DNA from 4 places in the Peribacillus sp. FSL M8-0224 genome. Region 3 is predicted to be linked to each of the others. Evidence: riboswitches for the same ligand, from Rfam matches in the RefSeq annotation. Region 3 holds a riboswitch; each other region holds the start of a gene.

Region 1 (5,292 bases), 1.6 Mb from region 3:
CGAAGCTACTATTTACAAATACTTTGACAGCAAAAAAGATTTGCTTTTGGCTACAATTACCCCTAATGAAAAAGAGGAATTTGAAGATGGGACTAGCCATCTATCCACGGATGATCTAGTGGAGAATCATGTTACTACCATGATAAAAAAAATTCTTGAAAATAAAGAACAGTTTTCGATATTATTTAGGGAAACACAATTCGATCAAGATATTTCAAAGCAATATGTAGATCAGATTTTCAAGCCAAATGCCAGGCATATTGAAATACAGAAGAGAATAGATAGCGGAGAGATACAATATATCTCTGATATTATTTTATTTAATGTAGGGATCATTTCTTTCACATTGGCTTTATCTACACATTATGAGATCCATCAACAAAAAAAGGAGCCATATTTTACTTCTGAACGAATTAAGAGCATTGCTCAACTTTTGGTATATGGTATTCATGGGAAACAAAATCATACATAATGAAACGGTCATATTTAAGGGCATGAGCATCAAGCCGTAAATATGACCGTTTCTTTTTTCATTCAGAGTAGATGTCCAGAGTGTAAGATTTGACTTATATTTTTCAGACAATTACGATAAATGTATACTTCACGAAATGCTTTAAGAAAATTATATCTGGAAATCTTGTAACATTGGAGGGTATCAAATGAGCGATATCGTAATTTTATCAGGAAGTCCGGCTATTCCATCAAGAACGGACATTTCACTAAAACATATTCAATCATTAGTCGAAAATGCAGGATTTACTACAGCTTATTTCTCGATTACGGATTTCTCAGCAGATGATTTATTCCAAGGGAAATATAATAGCGAGGATATCTCAAAGCTTTCAGAGAGAATTCAAGCGGCCAGAGGAGTCATTATAGGTTCACCGGTTTATAAGGCTTCTTATACAGGTGTATTGAAAGCATTGATTGATTTGCTGCCAGAAGGTGCTTTTAAGGGGAAGCCGGTGCTGCCAATCATGATTGGTGGAAGTAACAGGCATCTATTGGCGATTGACTATGCGCTTAAACCATTAATTTCAATATTAAAAGGCGAGCCGCTGCAGGGGATTTATTTTGTTGATAAGGAAATAGATAAACAGAATCCAGAAAACCCGATCAATGATTTGCATTTAATTGATCGCGTCCAGAGTCAGGTTCAAGAATTTGTAGAAGCGATACAGTTAAGAAATTAATGACTTCAATAAATTAATTCCTTCTATAAAAAGACTGGAACCCTAGAAATTTTTTTTAGAATAACACGCGTCAATAATAGGCCTAATAATGAAAATAGACTCATTTTTTTGGAGACTTTATCTAAAAAGACGAGTCTATTTTCGCATTTATATGAACATAAAATCATAAATTGAATAGTGTGTATAAAAATAACAGTTCATCCATAATATTAAACCAAGTTATTTTATAAGAAAACTCCATTGACAAGGATTAAATATATGTTAATATTTAAAATAATAAAACTTATCCAGAGCGACGGAGGGAATTGGCCCTTTGAAGTCCAGCAACCTGCATGATGGATGCAAGGTGCTACCTCCAACAAAATGTTGATCATTTTGGAAGATAAGGTAAAGATATTTACCTTGCGATCTTTCCATCATGGAAAGATTTTTGTTTTTTGTGAAAATTTTAGGCAGACCATAACAATGTAAGTTTGTATGGAATTATATAAATCTAAGAAATTTAAAATAAAATATTCGCGGATTTTCTTAAAGGAGGAACTGGTTTGGATAAAGAGAATCAGCTTGAAGAAATTTTTGAACGACTTCAAGAAATGCTTAATTCAATGAAATATGGATCCATTACACTTATTGTCCAGGATGGTAAAATCATTCAAATGGAGAGAAATGAAAAACTAAGAATTAAATAAGGTATCTGCTGACTAGAAAAACTAGAGGCGGGTTTAACTGATATAAAGAGAGTATTGGTTAGATTCGTCTCTTTTTCCTAGATTCAAATAACCCGGGGAATATTACAACGGGAATTGATCAACAGTTACTCTAACCTGATACAGCAAGTTTTTAGAGGGGGCTACAAAGTTGGCTGCATTAATAAACTATGAAAATTTCAATACAGGGGACTTCCCTGTATTTCCTGCAGACAGTGAGACAAAAGGTGCTTTGGAAGTTCTGCAATGGGCGAATGACCATTATGGAGACAAACTGATTTATGCTTGCAGTTTTGGTATTGAAGGCATCGTGCTTACGGATTTATTGGCGAAGGTCAATCCTTCGGCTAAAATAGTTTTCCTTGATACAGATGTTCATTTTGAGGAAACTTACCAATTGATCGAGGAAGTGAAGAAGCGATATCCGAAGCTTTTGATCGAAATGAAGAAACCTGACTTGACGCTTGAGGAACAAGCGGCGGAATATGGCGATGAATTATGGCTTAGTGATTCCAATAAGTGCTGTAACATCCGTAAAATCGTTCCGCTTACAGATGTGCTTTCATCGGCAACAGCCTGGCTTTCGGGACTGCGGAGGGAGCAATCCGAAACAAGGGCTAAGACCGAGTATATCAATAAGGATAATAAGTTCAAATCAGTTAAAATATGCCCACTCATACATTGGACATGGAAAGATGTTTGGCGCTATGCCCACAAAAATGGACTTCCATATAATGTCCTGCATGATAATGGATATCCGAGCATTGGATGTAAAACGTGTACTGCACCTGCCTTCAATGCAGATGATTTACGCTCAGGCCGTTGGCAAGGAGCTCAAAAAACGGAATGCGGATTGCATTTATCTTAAATAAATAGAAATTATAGGCTTAAATAAATAGAAGCCATAGGGGGAAATTAGCATGACAATCAGTTTACCGCACGGAGGAACATTAATCGATCTTTGGGAACCAAAATATGATTTTAGTAAAATAACGAAGTCAATCGAAATCGATGAAATTGCTTTAAGCGATCTTGAATTGATAGGCACTGGTGCCTACAGCCCGATTAAAGGATTCTTTACAAAAAGTGACTATGAGACAGTGGTGAAGGATATGAGGCTTAGCAGCGGACATGTATGGAGCATCCCGATTACGCTGCCTTTGACCGAAGAAGCTGCAGAAAGCCTTACTATAGGTGAAGAAGTAACATTAACCCATGAAGGTGAAACTTACGGGGTTCTCTCCGTTTCCGATATTTACACTCCAGATAAGCAATTGGAAGCGACATTGGTATATCAAACAGATGATGAGAAGCATCCTGGAGTGAAAAATTTATATAACCGCGGGGATGTATATGTCGGCGGGGAAATAAAGTTGATCAAGAGAATAGAGCGTCCGCTATTTCAAGCTCATTATTTGGACCCAGTCGAGACAAGGAAGGCTTTCGCTGAAAAAGGATGGGAAACGGTTGTCGGTTTCCAAACGAGGAACCCTGTTCACCGTGCACATGAATATATCCAAAAGACAGCATTGGAAATCGTCGACGGTTTATTCTTAAATCCTCTAGTCGGTGCCACTAAATCAGATGACATTCCGGCAGATGTAAGAATGGAAAGCTATAAAGTGCTGCTTGATAAATATTATCCTAAGGATCGCGTCTCCCTTGCAGTTTTCCCTGCTGCCATGCGTTATGCAGGACCTAGAGAAGCCATTTTCCACGCGATGGTCCGTAAAAATTATGGTTGTACCCATTTTATCGTCGGACGTGATCATGCGGGTGTGGGCGATTATTATGGCACATACGATGCTCAAAAAATCTTTGGGAATTTCAATGCAGATGAGTTAGGGATCACGCTATTATTCTTTGAACATAGTTTTTACTGTAAAGCATGTGGCAATATGGCTTCCGCTAAAACTTGTCCGCATGGCAAGGAAGACCATGTCATCCTGTCTGGAACGAAGGTAAGGGAAATGTTGCGTAATGGGGAAATTCCTCCAGCTACCTTTAGCCGTAAGGAAGTCATCGAGGTGTTGATCGAAGGTCTAAAAAAAAATGAAGTTTATAACTGATTGGACATAAATGGAAGGGTCACATGAAGAGGGGGATTATCAAATGAGTAAAAGTACGAATGTCACATGGCATGAGACGTCATTGACCAAGGAGCACCGACGGAAGCAGAACGGGCATGAAAGCACGGTTCTATGGTTTACAGGACTATCGGGTTCCGGAAAATCAACGATTGCAAACGCGGTCGCTAAAGAGTTATACAATCGGAATATTCGAAGTTATGTTTTGGATGGTGATAATATCCGTCATGGCTTAAATAAAGATTTAGGTTTTTCTGAAGAAGATAGAACCGAGAATATTAGGCGGATTGGTGAGGTTTCCAAGTTATTCGTGGATAGTGGGCAGTTCGTATTGACCGCTTTCATATCACCTTTCAGGGCAGATCGGCAGATTGTACGTGATTTACTCGAAGAAGGGGAGTTTATTGAAGTATACATAAAGTGTCCGATCGAAGAGTGCGAAGTGCGTGATCCAAAAGGGCTTTATGACAAGGCCCGTAAAGGCATCATTAAAGATTTTACCGGAATCGACTCTCCATACGAAGAACCTGAACAACCGGAAATCATTTTAGAATCCGACCAATACAGCATTGAAGAGTGCGTTGAGCAGGTAATCGGCTATTTAACAGCAAAGAAAGCGATTTAATCAAGGAGGAAATGTAATGGTTTACGAGAAATTTTGGTCGGAAAATCCACTAATCGCTAAAAATAAAACGGAAATCTGGAAATTGGAAAAAGACGGCTTGAAGATATTTGATGATATTCCACATTACGCAGCAAATGGGTTTGATTCCATCCCTAAAGAGAAATGGGATATGTTCAAGTGGGCTGGTTTATACCTGCAACGGCCAAAAGAAGCTGGTTATTGGATGATGCGAGTCGTTATTCCCGGAGGTATCCTGACTTATGATCAACAAATAACTCTAGCTAACATCGCTAAAGATTACGGGAGGGACGTATATGACATTACAACCCGTCAAGCCATTCAATTCCATTGGCTGACCATCGAACAGGTCCCGGATATATTGAACCGTTTAGAAAAGGTTGGAATGACTACGGCTGGAGCTTGTGGTGATATAACCCGTAATATCATCGGTAATGCATTGGCAGGCATCGATCCTGATGAACTTTTTGATACACGCGAGGTACTTTATGATGTATTTGAGTATTTCCGCCTTAACGAAGACTATTCGAACCTTCCGAGGAAATATAAAATGTCCATAAGTGCCAATATCCATAATGCTTCAAATGCTGAAATCAACTGTGTTTCATTCAATCCAGCTACTAAAGTAATGGATGGAGTAACGGAAGTCGGTTTTCACGTAA
Region 2 (5,292 bases), 4.0 Mb from region 3:
TTCTTTCTCAACCTCGATACGGAGGTCTAAGTTTCTACTGTACTCACTGTAGCCAACCCCATGTGAAGACTGCATCGCCTTTTCCATTTCGCTTGTTACATTTAGATCCAGAGTATTGATAGTGAACCATCCTTTCAAATTTGTGTATCAGTTTTTCACCTTCATTATCTATATACCCTTTCCGTTCCTGATTAAACATGAAAGAAATTAAATTAAGGTGCAGACTGAAACAACCTGGATCATCATTATCCGAACTTAGAGAAGTGAGGCACTTTATTATGGAAATCCTAACCAGCATTGAACGGAATACAGAATGTAGGTGAAAGTGATTCTATCTGATTGTTTAGTCTTAGTGGATTGGAGCGGGTGTTCGAGACTCCTGCGGGAAAAGCGAGCCAAGGGAGACCCCGCAGGCGCAAAAGCGCCGAGGGCGGACCGCCCGCGGAAAGCGAGTGCCTGAAGTGGAAAGTAACGTTCAAATTTTGAAAACCTAAAAATCTAAAAAACTGTAGACAAACTAAAAATCATGAGCGACGCACTATGTGAAAGCTGAACGGACAAACCAGCTCGCTTATTTATTTATGCGTCAGCAGACCGTAACGGATTTGTGCTGGGACGATAGTAATACCCGGAAATACTCGTATTAAGAGCCTCTGATTGAACAAGTGATTAAGAAAGCTGGAAAACCTGAAGCTGTTGACGCAGATTCCGCAACCATGACTATGTGTAATATGAGAGTTATCTCCTGCCCATTGGCACTCAACAACAAATATAGAGGGTTATTATCGGTATAAATCCACTAAAAAAAGGTTGCGGAATGAGACCATTCCGCAACCTTTTTGTTGTTAAACTGCGATCTGAGTTAAATCAGGTCGCCTTTCTCGAATTATTTATCCGCCGGTACAACTGCACCTTTGTATTCTTTAAGAATGAAATCTTGAATTTCTTTAGAATGCAATACTTCTACAAGCGCTTTGATTGCTTCTTTATTTTCGTCACCTTTGTTTACGGCAATGACATTCACATAAGGTGATTCGGAATCTTCAATCGCAATCGAATCTTCAAGCGGATTCAAACCGGCGTCAATTGCATAGTTGGAGTTGATCAAGACTGCATCGCCTTCGCCGCTCTCATAAATTTTAGGAAGCAGGGCCGCTTCATAATCGGCATCGAATTTAAGGTTTTTCTTATTTTCAACGATGTCTTTCGTTGTAGCCGTCGTTTTATCGATGCCTTCTTTCAAAGTGATCAGGCCATTCTTTTCCAAAAGGGATAAAGCGCGTCCATGATCAGCAACAGAGCTGCTCATAATAATTGTTGCGCCTTCCGGAAGTTTATCAATGCTTTTATATTTTTTTGAATATAGAGCAATCGGCTCGATATGGATTCCGCCAGCATTGACGAAGTCATATCCATTTTCTTTAATTTGCCCCTCTAAATATGGAATGTGTTGAAAGTAGTTAGCATCCAATTCCTTATCATTCAACGCCTTATTCGGTAAAACATAGTCCTGGAATGTTTCGATTTCCAAATCGATTCCTTTTTCTTTAAGAAGCGGTTTAGCTTCCTCAAGGATTTCTGCATGAGGAACATTGGATGCCCCTACAACTATTTTCTTCGATTCTTTTTCCGTATCGCTGCCGCTTTTATCCTTTTCACTTCCACAAGCAGCCAAAGCGATAGATAACACTAAGATTAATGCAAATCCTAAAAACTTTTTCATCCTATTCATCTCCCTTTATCTTTTGTCCAATTTAGATGTAATCACATCTCCAATAATTTGAATTATGAAGACGATAATTAGAATAACGATCGTCGCTACAAGCGTAACGTCATTTTGATTTCTTTGATAGCCGTCCAAATAGGCTAGATTACCAAGCCCGCCTGCGCCGATGACCCCGGCCATCGCGGTATATCCAACCAATGCAATCGATGTTACCGTAATCCCGGAAATAAGGGCAGGCATCGACTCTGGAAGAAGGACCTTCCAAATGATCGTGCTCGTTTTTGCCCCCATCGATTTAGCGGCTTCAATTACACCTTTATCGATTTCACGGAGGCCGATTTCAACCATACGCGCATAAAATGGGGCCGCACCGATAATAAGTGCCGGCAGTGCAGCGTTCTCACCGATCATGGAACCGACAAGCGCTTTAGTGAAAGGAATGAGCAGCACGATCAAAATAAGAAATGGAATGGAACGGAATATATTGACGACAGCACTCATGACTCCGTTGACAGCCCGGTTTTGCCACATATTACCCTTCCCTGTCAGGAAAAGGATCAATCCTAGTATTATGCCTATAAAAAAGGTTGCCACTACAGAGACGCTTGTCATGTAAAGCGTTTCTTTCGTAGCTTCAATGATGTCTTCCCAATCAACATTCGGCAATAATTCTTCAAGCATGAGTAATCACCTCCACGCCTACCTGCTGTGCTCTAATGAATTCGATTGCGCGGAGCATTTCATCCTCTTTGCCATCTAGATGGATAAACAATGTTCCATATGAACCGCTTCTTGTTTGGGATATCTTACCTTGAACGATATTGACATCCAACTCGAAGTTACGTACAAGCTTGGTGATCAATGGGCTTTCTGCATGATCACCTACAAAGGTCAATTGAATCACTTTGCCGGCTGGATAGCGTTCGAGCAAATGGTCCATCGTTTCTTTCGTTTCTTCCGGTTCCGTTACCTGTTGGACGAAACGCTTCGTCATTTGTTCTTTAGGATTCTTGAAGACATCCAGGACAGGACCCTGTTCAACAACCTGCCCGCTTTCCATCACGGCGACGCGATGGCAGATTTTACGTATTACATGCATTTCATGCGTAATCAAGACGATCGTCAATCCCAAACGCTGATTGATGTCAACAAGCAATTCGAGTATGGAGTCGGTAGTCTGCGGATCCAATGCAGAAGTCGCTTCATCACACAGCAGAACTTTAGGGTCATTTGCCAGAGCCCTGGCTATTCCCACCCTTTGCTTTTGCCCTCCGCTTAATTGCGAAGGATAGGCCTTTTCCCTGCCTTCAAGTCCGACTAACTTGATCAATTCGTTCACACGCTTGGTGCGTTCAGGTTTAGAAACTCCTGCAATTTCCAAAGGGAAAGATATATTCTCCTGAACGGTCCTTGACCATAATAGATTGAAATGTTGGAAAATCATGCTGATTTCTTGACGGGCCTTACGGAGCTGAGCCCCTTTAATTTTTGAAATTTCCTTTTCAGCCACCACAACGGATCCCTCTGTCGGTGTTTCCAATCCATTGAGCATTCTGATCAAAGTACTTTTCCCCGCTCCACTGTAACCGATGATACCGAAAATCTCGCCTTTATTTATTTCAACATTCACATTATTTACAGCCTTGATCGTCTCACTGTTTCCTTTTCCTGTTCGGAACAGCTTACTGACTTTCGTCAATGTAATCATTAACCCTCACCTCTTTTATCCAATAAAACCTATGAACTTAGTTGATTTCTCTACATTATTAGTCTGTTTCTCCTATCATGTAAAAGTTTTCCCAATTAAAATAGAAAAAACCTTTCTGCATGAGCAGAAAGGCAGGTGAAGAAACAGGCCTTCCTCTCATCTTCCAAAGTGATTAAACTTTGTGTGAATTGGCACCTTTCCAAGGAAATCTCCTTGTCGGTTGCCGGGTTTCATCGGGCACATCCCTCCACCTCTCTTGATAAGAGCTAATATATAGAATATTTGTACATCATTAAGTTCTTTAGTATGGAGAAATTTTATCATAGATAAAAAAGGAGCGCAATGTATATTATTTCTAGTACAAGAATGAACAGGAACTTTACTTAAACCGATTTGGAAGTCAAGGAGACGATATTCGTCGCCTTTTCAATTGCCTGCTCCAAATCTTCTATTAAGTCGTCTACATTTTCAATCCCAATCGATAATCGGACTTGATCGGCACTTACGCCCGCTTTCGCAAGACCCGCCTCATTCAATTGTTGATGGGTCGTACTGGCTGGGTGGATGATCAAGCTCTTCGCATCCCCCACATTAGCCACATGGGACCATAATTCCACCGAATTGATAAGTTTTGCCCCAGCTTCGCGATTACCTTGAATCCCAAATGTCACGACAGATCCAGCTCCCTTTGGCAAATACTTATCCGCAAGGGCTTTATCGGGATGATCCTCATCACCAGGATGTGAAACCCAGGTAACGGCAGGATGGTTTTTTAAATAGTTTATGACAGACTTGGTGTTGGATAGATGCTCTTTCATCCTTACATGCAGCGTTTCAAGTCCAAGCGTAAACTGGAATGCACTTTGGGCACTTAGTGCTGGGCCCAAATCACGGAGTAACTGGACTCGGGCTTTCGTTATGAATGCAGCAGGTCCAACTGCCTCGGCGTATACCAGACCGTCGTAACTTGGGTCAGGCTCCGTGAAGCCAGGGTAGTTCGGCGAGTTCCAATCAAATTTCCCTCCATCCACGATGACACCGCCTAGCGTCGTTCCATTTCCAAGAAGCCATTTTGTAGCGGAATGGATGACAATATCCGCTCCAAAATCAATTGGTTTGCAAAGATACGGTGTCGCGAAGGTATTATCAATGATTAAAGGTATGCCGGCTTCGTGGGCAATTTCCGCTACCGCTTCAATATCGAGCACCCTCAAACTTGGATTTCCGATCGTTTCAGCAAAAATGGCTTTAGTTCTTGGCGTAATCGCCCTTTTGAAGTTTTCAGGGTCATCGGGAGAAACGAACTTCACTTTGATCCCATATTTAGGAAGAGTGTTTTCAAAAAGGTTATACGTACCGCCATATAATGTAGAGGCAGAAACAATCTCATCCCCTGCAGCGGCGATATTCAGGATTGAAAGTGAGATGGCGGCCATTCCGCTTGCCGTTGCCAATCCGCCGATACCGCCTTCCAATAAAGCCATCCTTTCCTCAAAAACACTGACCGTGGGATTATGAAGCCGTGTATATATATAGCCATTCTCCTTTAGGCCAAATAAATTCGCTGCATGGTCGGTGTCCTTGAACAAGTATGCATTGCTTTGGTAGATAGGAACGGCACGGGCACCTGTTTCATCAGCTTGGAGACCGCCATGAACACTTAATGTTTCGAAACGCAACTTTTTCTCTGACATATAATTTCACCTTTTTCTATGGATTTAGTTGGATTTATATGAAATCTGGCTTTTTATAAACAAAAAAACCACTTCAATAAGAAGAGGTTTCAAGAACACACCTCATCTACCAGAGCCAACACTCTGCTGGAATTAGCACCGTATATAAAAATTTATACCGGTTG
Region 3 (5,292 bases):
GATACTTTTAAAGGGTCGACATTTGGATCGACTTCAATCAACCCTTCATCCACCAGCACTTTTAGTGCACGTGCCAGGTTAACCGGATCATTGGGCACTGCAAGGGATGTACCGTCTTTCACTTCTTTCAATGAATTATACTTATTAGAATATATGCCCATTGGCGCTGTTGGAACTATGATAAGGTCGGAAAGCTTTAAATCATTTTCTTTAGCGAAGTTATCCATGTACACTTTATGCTGGAAAAGGTTGGCGTCGATCGAGTTGTTGCCAAGCGACTTATTCGGCTGGATATAGTCGGTGAATTCGACGATTTCTATTTTGTATCCGAGATCTTCCAGACCTGGTTTGATGGCCTCCTTAACCATATCGGCGTACGGCCCGGTAGTCGCCCCGATCTTCAATTCTTTTTTGTCTTCAGTATTTGGGGATGCATCATCGCTCCCGCATGCTGCCAAGCCGAGTGCAAGTGCACAGACTGATAATAACGAAGCTATTTTCTTCATTTGAAATTCCTCCTGAGTAATGAAATGTATTGAGTCATTTAAAAAAATGATTGATCCTATCGCTTGTTAACTATGTATGAAACTTTGTCACCAACCATTTGAATGAGTTGCACAAGGCAGATCAGCACGACGATCGTCGTGATCATGACTGTGTTGTCATATCGGTAATATCCGTACCGGATTGCCAGGTCGCCAATTCCGCCACCGCCGATTGTCCCTGCCATTGCTGAGTAACCGATTAGCGAAATGGTCGTTAATGTCAGTCCTTGAATGATTCCCGGTTTTGCCTCTGGAAGAAGTACATCCTTAATGATCATCCATGGAGTGGCACCTACGGCAATTGCAGCTTCAATCACTCCTCTGTCTATTTCACGTAATGCCGTTTCAACAATCCTTGCAAAAAAAGGGATTGCGGATACGGACAGGGAAACAGAAGCTGCTCTTGGCCCTATCGTCGATCCCGTAAGTAGGTCCGTTAAAGGAAGGAGGGCGACCAAGAGAATGATGAACGGGATTGAACGGACAATATTGACTGCGAAACCGAGAGATCGATTCACGATGCCATTTTCAAAAAATAAATTCCTGGTTGTTGTAAATAGCAATACTCCTAGCGGTAAACCGATCAGCAGGGCTACTGCAAGAGAAACGCCGACCATATAAATCGTTTCAAGAAAGGCTTTATTAAGATCAGGTAAAATATTGACGATGGGATTAAGCAGTGACATGTTTTAACACCTCCACAGAACTGGAACGATTTTTTATATATTCCAATGCCTCATGAATTTGGACGGCATCGCCAATTAACTCGATGATTAAAATGCCTAAAGGAACATCCTGGATATACTCAATTTTACCGTGTAAAATATTCCCCTTTACTGCATGGGATTGGAGAGTATCCGAAAGAATCGACTCACCGGCGGTTTGCCCTTCGAATTGGATCTTAATAATCGTCCCTTCACTTTCATCAATCAAGTGCGAAGGGAGTTCGAAATCCAGTACACTGCTAATGAATTGCTTCGTTAATTCCTGTTTGGGCTGTGAAAATATTTCATAAACGGGTCCTTCTTCAATTACCCGGCCATCCTGCATCACGGCGACTCGGTGGCATAGTTCTTTGACCACTTCCATTTCATGTGTAATCAACACGATGGTGATACCAAGCTCACTGCTTATCTTTTTCAATAACTGTAAAATCGCTTTTGTAGTTGTTGGATCAAGGGCTGAAGTCGCTTCATCACATAATAGTACAGTGGGTTCATTTGCTAACGCGCGAGCTATGCCGACCCGTTGCTTCTGTCCACCGCTAAGCTGTGCAGGATAGACATCTTTCTTATCGCTGAGCCCTACGATTTCCAACAATTCCAATACACGTAACTTAGTCGCGTCCTTGGATCGATGCGCGGCCCTTAAGGCGAAAGCGACATTTTCATAAACGGTTTTTGAACTGACCAGGGAAAAGTGCTGGAATATCATTCCGATTTTTTGGCGTTGTTTACGAAGCTCTTTGCTAGATAAAGAGGTTAAATCAATGCCGTCGATAATGATATTTCCACCTGTCGGACGTTCAAGCAAATTCAAGCAGCGGAGTAATGAGCTTTTTCCAGCTCCGCTGTAGCCGACAATGCCATATATTTCACCAGTTTGAATGGTCAAAGATACGTTATCCACTCCGATAACTCGGTTTTTCTTCGAGACGTATTCCTTTCGGATTGAACGGATTTCAATCATGAGCTTTCCCCCTTAAACATTAAAAAAGCTGCCTCTATCATTCAGAAAGAGGCAGCGAAATCATATCTCGGCTTATCTTTCAGAATGCAATCATTCTGCAGGAATTGGCACCGTTCCCTAAGGGCGGTTGCCGGACATCACAGGGCCTGATCCCTCCGTCACTCTTGATAAGTAAATTATTATTTTAGAATATTTCAAGTTTTATAATATAATCTATATTATTTGTAAAATCCGGCAATGTCAATCGTTTCTTTTATTTTTTTGTCAATAAATCTGGTACGGTCCGTTAAAACGATTCATGGAAAATGGGCTATTATGCAATAATCCAGCATTTTCATCGAGGCTATTTATTCCAATATTTCCTTGTCAAAAAGGTAAAGTGGTACTACATTTATTATAGTAAAGTTAAAAAAAGGAAGGTAAAACTATTTTTGTACAATGATGGGGAGGAAACCGAATGATAGAGATCAAGACGATAAATGATGTGGTTTGCGTGCATGGGACTCCTGGCGGGAACAAGGGGGGGATGAGTGTGTATGTCTTTTTAACGGATGGCCTATTGATAGATACTGGCGCGCAGATTTTATTGGAAGAGCTTATTCCATTCTATGAATCCGCAGACTTCGACTCAGTGGCCCTGACGCACTATCATGAAGACCATACGGGGGGCGCTGCCTGGATAAAGGAACATAAAAAGGTCCCTCTTTTCATTCACCCGATGTCGGTTGAGGTTTGTGCAAAGGATGCTGAATATCCTGAATATCGCAAAATTTTCTGGGGAAAGAGAGACGCCTTTAAAGCTGAGCCGCTAGGGAAGGCCATTCATTCCCGTACCCAAACGTGGGAGCCGATTTTTACCCCAGGTCATGCAAAGGACCATATGGTGTATTTGAATCACAATAATGGCGTGCTTTTTTCAGGAGACCTTTTCGTAACCCCAAAAACAAAGCTTGTCTTACGGGAAGAGTCTGTCCCGGTGATCATCGATTCCATAAAAAGATTGCTTCAATATGACTTCGGGGAAGTGTTTTGCTGTCATGCTGGGCATGTTCCTGATGGGAAGGAGATGTTTCGAAAAAAACTGGATTATCTGGAAAACCTCCAAGGGGAAATTTTACGCTTGCATTCTCAAGGGCTGACCGTTCATGAAATCCAGCAGGTCGTTTTACCGAATCGCTATCCCCTTATCGAGATATCTGGGCATGAATGGGATTCAGAGCATATCATTACATCGATATTAAACAAAAATATTTTAAGTGCGAGGGAGAATGGGACTATTTGAATGCTACCGTTTAACGGTCTGACTGATATAAAAGAGAGCTCTCCATAAGAGAGCCCACATTATTCATTTATTGACATTGGGATCTGTTTCATCATAAAAATCATGTGCTTCTTCGATGTTCTGAAGGTTAGCGACTTCATACACATTTCCGCCCGCCATTCCTTCATTGATGATACGGTCGATATCCAGGTAAACGGAGTCCTTGCCATCATATTCGGTATCCTTCAAAAATGTCATTTTTTCTTTATCCAAAAGAAATCCCTCCTAGCCTTTTCTTTAGTTTAGGCAAAGGAGTTTTTTTTATTCTGTTAAGCGATTTCATAAATGTAAAGGGGTTTCATTCATATACATGGAAGATCATTAAATCATGTATCATGCTTTTGAGTTTAGTTTCATCTGTTTCGGAAGGCGGATTGGCTGTCCACTCGATGGATCCATCTTTATGATACAAGGCTTTGACTGCCTGCTTGTTGAAATAAAAGGAAATTTTCCATCCTGGCAGATTCTTATGCAATGGTTCCCATTGAAAATGAGTGATCATATGTATTACCTCCATATATACTGTTTCTCATTCGATTATAATGGAAAACGGCAGCTGGAGGTGTTATTTTCTTTTCAGGTTGGGAAAAGTTAATTCAATGAAAAGATTTTTTAAATGCAAAAGCCTGTTTGTTTCAATTTCTTCTTCATCGAATTGCATCGGCTTTGAGTTCACTTCGTATATGAAAAGCGAGCCCGATTCGTCTTCCCCTATATCAATGGAAAACTCTCCGAGAAACCCGATCTTTTTTGAAAGTATCTCTCCGCATTTTTGGGCGATATTCGCTAATTTTAGATCCAGGTTTTTTGATTTAATGTCCTGATAAGGAAAAAGCTTTCCGCCTCGGGGAGTGTGGGTGGTGATTTCCTGAGTTTGCGACATCCTTACCGCTTTGCCGGTCACTTTATAAAAACCTTTTTCATAATGGACGAGAATCCGGTAATCATAACGATGTCCAAAGAGTTTTTTTGGTATGATCGCCTGTTGAGCAAGATAGCTCCTTTTTAATAAATCCCTTTTTTTTGTATCCCAGAAGGAAGCAAAATCAGGGAAGGACTCACTATGCTTTAAGCTATTGAACAATAGGGTATCATCATCATTTTTGATAATGGTATAAATGCCCTTCCCTTGGCTTCCTTTGCATGGCTTAAGGTATATATGCCTGTATGTCTCCAGGAAAGAATCAAGGCAACCGCTGTTTCGTAAGACCATGGTGGGCGGAAGGTGGTTGGTGAGGGATCCATCTTCAGTTAATGCTTCGAACATCACATATTTATCTATAAAACAGGGGTTGAATAGAGTCATTCGGTAATCTTTAAAATGTGTGATAAGATGTTGGAATTCCTCTGACGCCTCATAGCTCCTCCAGGGGATACGGTTATAGACGATGTCAGGGAAGGGCACCTTACATTCAATCCACTTGTTTGAAATGGAGGAAAAAAGATACCCTTTCATCGACTCGGAATGAAGGGCATTTCCTGTGAATACATACGCCAATATTCCATGTTGCAATAAATATAATGATAAGTCCCGAAAAAGGGTCAGGTTTCCACCCAAACCTGATTCCTTTTTGGGATTGGAAACAGTTAAAATTCCGACGGTAAGCATCCGGTTACCCGGAAATATTGTGATTGGAATTAGAGGTTGATTCGAATGGTTCTTTTTATAGCTGATTTCTTCTTCGGCAGAGCCGGCGAAAAGTTCCGCATTCTCATGAGTGTGGTGCCAATTTTCAG
Region 4 (5,292 bases), 1.9 Mb from region 3:
CATGATCCGGGTAAGATAGATGGATTCTTTGATGAAGCAACAACGAATGCGGTCACAGCATTCCAAAGGGAACAAAAAATTAAAGAAACTGGCACCATTAAAGATGATACTACCGTGAAATTGATGCAGGTCATCCAGGAGAAAATCCTTAAGAATGACACACAAGTGAAAAAGGCGGTAGAAGTATTAAAGAAAGAAATCAATAAATGATTTTGACCGAAAAGCCTGTCAGCGAATATCGTTGGCAGGCTTTTTTGTCGTTTCATGCATAGGATTCCAAAATTAGGCAGAGAATAGGGGTAATTTTCCGATGAGGTGAGGTAATGAAAGAAAAGGTATTGTTCATATATCTATTGGTCTTGATTCTGGCAGGCTGCACCTATGTGCCTTTACCCAAACAAAATGGAAATGAAGGTACGGAAAAAAAACTAACAAAAGAAGAGACTAAGGAAAGCGATAAAATATTTCTGTTAATTGGTGTTGACACAAGGGGAGAGCAAAAATCTCGATCAGATGCGATTATCCTGGCAAAATACTTTCCTGAGCAGGAGAAACTGAAGCTGGCTTCCATTATGCGTGATAGTTATGTGAAAATCCCCGGGAATAAATCAGGATATAACAAAATAAATGCTGCTTATTATTATGGTGGGAGGGAATTGCTGAAGAAAACCATACAGGAAAACTTCGATGTCAAGGTCGACCATGTTGCGGTAATCGACTTCCAAGGATTTGTGAAGATGGTGGATTTACTTGCCCCTGAGGGGGTGGCGGTGAATGTGGATCAGGAAATCATAGATGATATGAGTATCCAAGCAAGCGTCGGTAAAAATGTTTTACATGGTGAGGAAATATTGAAATATGTCCGTTTTAGACATGACGATGAAAGTGATTTTGGCAGGGTTGAGCGTCAACAAGAAGTAATGGTTCAATTAAAAACAGCGTTTATAAATCAAATCTCATCCTTCGAAGGGATGGCTGCCCTTCCTAGTATCATAGAACAAGGACTATCGTACTTGGATACAGATATTGGTCTGAAAACAATAATGGAAATGGGACCAAAAGCCGTTTTCCATACACCGGACAAAGTCGAAACCCTAAGGGTTCCAGTGGAAGGAAGCTTTAAAGATGAAATATATCCCCAGTCCGGAGCCGTTTTGGAAATGGACTGCACTGAAAATAAAAAGGCACTTAAGGAGTTCTTTTCAAAATAATAAGAATGTCCAATTATCTTTTATTATCGAAGACATCCTTATATTAACTGAAGATGTTCGAAATTTAATATTGTAGTATAGACCTCGCAAGAATAATCTTAATTCGATCACCTTTAAAAAACGAGAGGGATAAGAAATCCTTCTCGTTTTTTATCACCAATAAAGGAACCTGGATCAATTAACAAAATGCGGAATGTTTTTGAAGAAATCCGGTGTTATGATGCCGTTTTCGGTAATGATGCTTGTAATTAGATGATTCGGTGTAACGTCAAAGGCTGGATTGAAAGTCTTCACGTTTTCCGGAGCGATCCTTACACCTTGAATGAAGGTGATTTCCGCTTCATTCCGTTCTTCGATCGGGATGGATGTGCCGGATTCGATAGACAGGTCGAATGTGCTTGATGGTGCGGCCACATAAAAGGGGATACCAAAGTGCTTGGCTAGTATGGCCAATCCCAATGTCCCGATTTTATTGGCTGTATCTCCATTGGCCGCAATCCTGTCGGCCCCGACGATAATTCCATTTATCCGTTTCTGGTGAATCGTATGAGCAGCCATATTATCAGAAATTAAGGTGACGTCAACTCCCGCTTGCATCAACTCCCAAGCCGTCAAACGAGCCCCTTGCAGGACAGGCCTGGTTTCACATGCGTACACTTTTAGCGGAAAGTCCCTTTCTTTAGCCAGGTGGAAGGGAGCCAAGGCAGTACCATACCGAGCTGTGGCGATTCCCCCAGCGTTGCAATGCGTAAGAATGGAATCACCTCTAGTGAATAGGGATAAACCATGTTCCCCGATTTTCCTGCACATTTCTTCATCTTCAGCAAAGATGGCTTTAGCCTCCGCTACAAGTGCTTCCTTGGCAGTTGAAATGCTTTGCGCAGCCTGCAAGGTGTTCTCCATCCTCTTTAAAGCCCAAAAAAGGTTGACTGCAGTTGGCCGTGAAGAGGCGAGTTTTTCAATATGCCTCGTTACATTTTTCTTGAATTCCCCTATTTCAGCGGTTGTTTCCTGTTTGGCACCAAGTGCAACACCAAATGCTGCCGTCAGTCCAATTGCAGGGGCACCGCGAACCTTTAAAGTCAAAATGCTGTCATATACATCATCAACAGAATGAAGTTCTATAAATTCAGTTATGGAAGGAAGGGCTTGTTGATTTAATAATGTAATATGGGTATCATCCCAATGTACAGAATATGGTAAGGGTGCTATTGTAGTCATGTTCAGGTCTCCTTTTAAATGGTTGAGTAAGATGGCAGTGTCCGTTGCTTCAACGCTTCAATGACGGCTGGAACATCCAATTCCTCCCGTTTTTTAATTAATAAAGTACCGATTTCCAATGTTGCCGTTTTGGCAGCGATCCTTGATACTTTATCTTCAATGACGTTTAAATCGGCAACATGGGAAAGGCCAATGGTTCGCCGAATCAGTTCACAGCCTGCAAAACCGAATGCATCTTTTTTGAATTTTGTCAGCAAATAAGGCAGATACCCTTTCACATGGCGGAATGGGCTTTTATTTTGGGCTTCCCATAATTCGGTATAAGTTTCTTCAAAGGCATTCCAAAATTCATGAAGGTGTGAGAAAATCTCTTCCTTTCCAGCGCCATTTCGTGTAATTGCCTGAAAAAGAAGGTTGGCGGTGTATTGGCCAAGGTCAAAACCAACGGGCCCATAAAAAGCGAATTCAGGATCAATAACCTTTGTTTCAGTTTCACTTGCAAATATACTTCCAGTATGTAAATCTCCATGAAGTAAGGCTTCCTGCTCGGTTTCAAAGCTTTGTTTCAGCTTAGCGACCTCAAGTATCACTTCTTGATCATTCCATATTTTTTGGGCGGCATCTTTCAATTCCACCTCGAAATCTCCCGGGAGTTCCTCAAAAAATGGATCCGTGAAAATAAAGACCTCAGTTATTTTGCAGAGTTCCGGATTCGTGAAATGTCGGGCCACTTCCTTTTTCGCGGATGGTTCTAAATGATAATCGGATGTATAAAATGCCGTCTTCGCAACATACTCACCAATATGCTGTGAAAGCAATGGATATGAATCGCCATCAATCAATCCTGTTCTAACGATTTTCAAGTGCGATAAATCCTCCATGACTGTGATGGCAAGCTGTTCATCCGAATAGTAAACTTGCGGTACGAATTCGGGGCAATAACTTCTGAAATGAATCAGCGCATTCGCTTCAATGGCTGCCCTTTTCAATGTCAGCGGCCAGCTTTCACCAAGTACCTTGGCATAAGGGACCGCTTGTTTGATTATTATACCTTTGTTTGTGACCGTGTCTGTAATATGAAAAACATAATTTAAGTTTCCATCGCCGATTTCATTACATGTCAAACTTGCATCCGCATTGACCAACCCAAGTTTTTTTGCAAGAGTTATAGCTGTTTCGTTTGTCAATCTCTTAAAATTTGAATGGTTTTGAGTCATTCTTTTCCCCTCCAGATTCAAAATAAGAATAAAAAAGCCTCTTTCATATAGAAAGAGGCAGAAGTTTTGGCTTCGGACCTCTTATCTTCCAGAAAATGAATTCTGGTGGAATTAGCACCGTGCTCTGTGGATTTAATAATCCGGCGGAGAATCCGCCCCATTTCACAATGGTATTACAGTCGGTTGCTGGGCTTCATAGGGCCTTTATCCCTCAGCCTGCTCTTGATAAGAGTAAATGTTTTCTGAAATTTTAATCTTCGGGAAAATAATATCAACTTTTTAAATAGTTTGTCAATGGGTAAATTAATAAAAATCAGGACGGCGATCTTCGAATACAGGTATTTTGTTACGTGCTTCCGTAACTTTGTTGAAGTCCAAGGTGCCTGTCAATAGTTCGTTTCCTTCTCCGGCTTCACTTATGATATTCCCCCATGGATCAATAATCAAGGAATGGCCCGCAAATATATTATTGACATCCGAACCTGTACGATTAACGGCTACAACATAGGCTTGGTTCTCGATGGCACGGCTTATCAATAAGGCTCTCCAGTGATCGAGTCTCGGCTTTGGCCATTCAGCCGTAACGAATAGAACTTCCGCGCCTTGAACGGTATGGACTCGCTGCCATTCGGGGAAACGAATGTCATAACAAACGAACCCGGCACATATTTTTTCATCAAGAGTAAATAAACCATCTTTTTCACCTGGCTGCAGGAAATGATGTTCATCCATTAATTGAAATAAGTGAAGCTTATCATATTCTTTAATGAGCTTTCCGTGTTTATCGATGATGATCATGGTGTTATAGATTCCCTTGCTTGTTTTTTTCGCAATGGAACCGCCGATGATGTGAATCTGGTGTTTCTGTGCCTGTGTTTTAAGAAATTCAATCGTTTTTTCTGCCTCTTGATCAGCAATCTCATTCAGCCTGGTCAAGTCGTATCCGGTTGTCCAAAGCTCTGGTAATATGACGATATCGGGTTCGGACCGAGCTGCTTTTTCCATCCATTGTTCTGCAACCTGAAAATTGATATCCGGTTGCCCGAAGGCTATATCCATTTGAATACAAGCTATTTTCCACTTCATCGTTTAAAACCCCCACACGTAAAAAATGCTTTACAAGACTACGATAAACATATATCATTTGTGACTAGAATTTCAAGAAATTTCAGAGAAGGTGTATAAATGGTGCAATTCGAAAAATCCGGACTGCTTCAGGACCTGCCCAAGCAGTTTTTTGCTTCACTGGTCGCAAAAGTCAATGCAATCACGGAGCAAGGACATGATGTCATTAATTTAGGCCAGGGAAACCCTGATCAGCCGACGCCGGAACATATCGTCAAAAGTTTGCAGTCTGCTGCTGAAAAAACGATTAATCATAAATATTCGCCATTCCGGGGACATCAATATTTAAAAGATGCTGCTGCCGTCTTTTATGAACGGGAATACGGTGTCAAGCTGGATCCGAATAGTGAAGTGGCGATTCTCTTCGGGGGCAAGGCAGGTCTTGTCGAACTTCCGCAGTGTTTATTGAATCCAGGTGATACGATCCTTGTTCCAGATCCCGGCTATCCGGATTATCTTTCCGGTGTTGTTTTAGCCCAGGCAAAGACCGAACTGATGCCCTTGACAGAAGAAAATGA

What was found. A riboswitch is a leader RNA that binds a small molecule or an ion and turns the genes downstream of it on or off. The one in region 3 is predicted to bind S-adenosylmethionine.
Region 1: it holds a riboswitch for S-adenosylmethionine, as region 3 does, so the genes downstream of both, MKX49_RS11595 (YezD family protein) here and MKX49_RS03980 (methionine ABC transporter ATP-binding protein) in region 3, are expected to answer to the same signal.
Region 2: it holds a riboswitch for S-adenosylmethionine, as region 3 does, so the genes downstream of both, MKX49_RS23745 (methionine ABC transporter ATP-binding protein) here and MKX49_RS03980 (methionine ABC transporter ATP-binding protein) in region 3, are expected to answer to the same signal.
Region 4: it holds a riboswitch for S-adenosylmethionine, as region 3 does, so the genes downstream of both, mtnK (S-methyl-5-thioribose kinase) here and MKX49_RS03980 (methionine ABC transporter ATP-binding protein) in region 3, are expected to answer to the same signal.

What each region holds. Positions count from the first base shown of each region.
Region 1 is NZ_JBBOOJ010000001.1:2,409,951-2,415,242, reverse strand. Features, by position in the region: gene MKX49_RS11605 (TetR/AcrR family transcriptional regulator) at 1-472, shown strand, start outside; gene ssuE (NADPH-dependent FMN reductase) at 660-1,193, shown strand; SAM riboswitch class I at 1,474-1,582, shown strand; gene MKX49_RS11595 (YezD family protein) at 1,739-1,882, shown strand; gene MKX49_RS11590 (phosphoadenylyl-sulfate reductase) at 2,052-2,768, shown strand; gene sat (sulfate adenylyltransferase) at 2,821-3,969, shown strand; gene cysC (adenylyl-sulfate kinase) at 4,013-4,612, shown strand; gene MKX49_RS11575 (nitrite/sulfite reductase) at 4,629-5,292, shown strand, end outside.
Region 2 is NZ_JBBOOJ010000001.1:4,868,028-4,873,319, forward strand. Features, by position in the region: gene MKX49_RS23735 (MetQ/NlpA family ABC transporter substrate-binding protein) at 887-1,723, opposite strand; gene MKX49_RS23740 (methionine ABC transporter permease) at 1,739-2,407, opposite strand; gene MKX49_RS23745 (methionine ABC transporter ATP-binding protein) at 2,400-3,434, opposite strand; SAM riboswitch class I at 3,588-3,700, opposite strand; gene MKX49_RS23750 (O-acetylhomoserine aminocarboxypropyltransferase/cysteine synthase family protein) at 3,818-5,128, opposite strand; SAM riboswitch class I at 5,228-5,292, opposite strand, start outside.
Region 3 is NZ_JBBOOJ010000001.1:831,890-837,181, forward strand. Features, by position in the region: gene MKX49_RS03970 (MetQ/NlpA family ABC transporter substrate-binding protein) at 1-506, opposite strand, end outside; gene MKX49_RS03975 (methionine ABC transporter permease) at 563-1,231, opposite strand; gene MKX49_RS03980 (methionine ABC transporter ATP-binding protein) at 1,218-2,234, opposite strand; SAM riboswitch class I at 2,304-2,408, opposite strand; gene MKX49_RS03985 (MBL fold metallo-hydrolase) at 2,692-3,516, shown strand; gene MKX49_RS03990 (hypothetical protein) at 3,580-3,768, opposite strand; gene MKX49_RS03995 (YheE family protein) at 3,854-4,057, opposite strand; gene MKX49_RS04000 (YheC/YheD family endospore coat-associated protein) at 4,121-5,292, opposite strand, start outside.
Region 4 is NZ_JBBOOJ010000001.1:2,746,779-2,752,070, reverse strand. Features, by position in the region: gene MKX49_RS13100 (S41 family peptidase) at 1-210, shown strand, start outside; gene MKX49_RS13095 (LCP family protein) at 324-1,211, shown strand; gene mtnA (S-methyl-5-thioribose-1-phosphate isomerase) at 1,386-2,432, opposite strand; gene mtnK (S-methyl-5-thioribose kinase) at 2,447-3,649, opposite strand; SAM riboswitch class I at 3,728-3,881, opposite strand; gene MKX49_RS13080 (carbon-nitrogen family hydrolase) at 3,953-4,735, opposite strand; gene MKX49_RS13075 (pyridoxal phosphate-dependent aminotransferase) at 4,835-5,292, shown strand, end outside.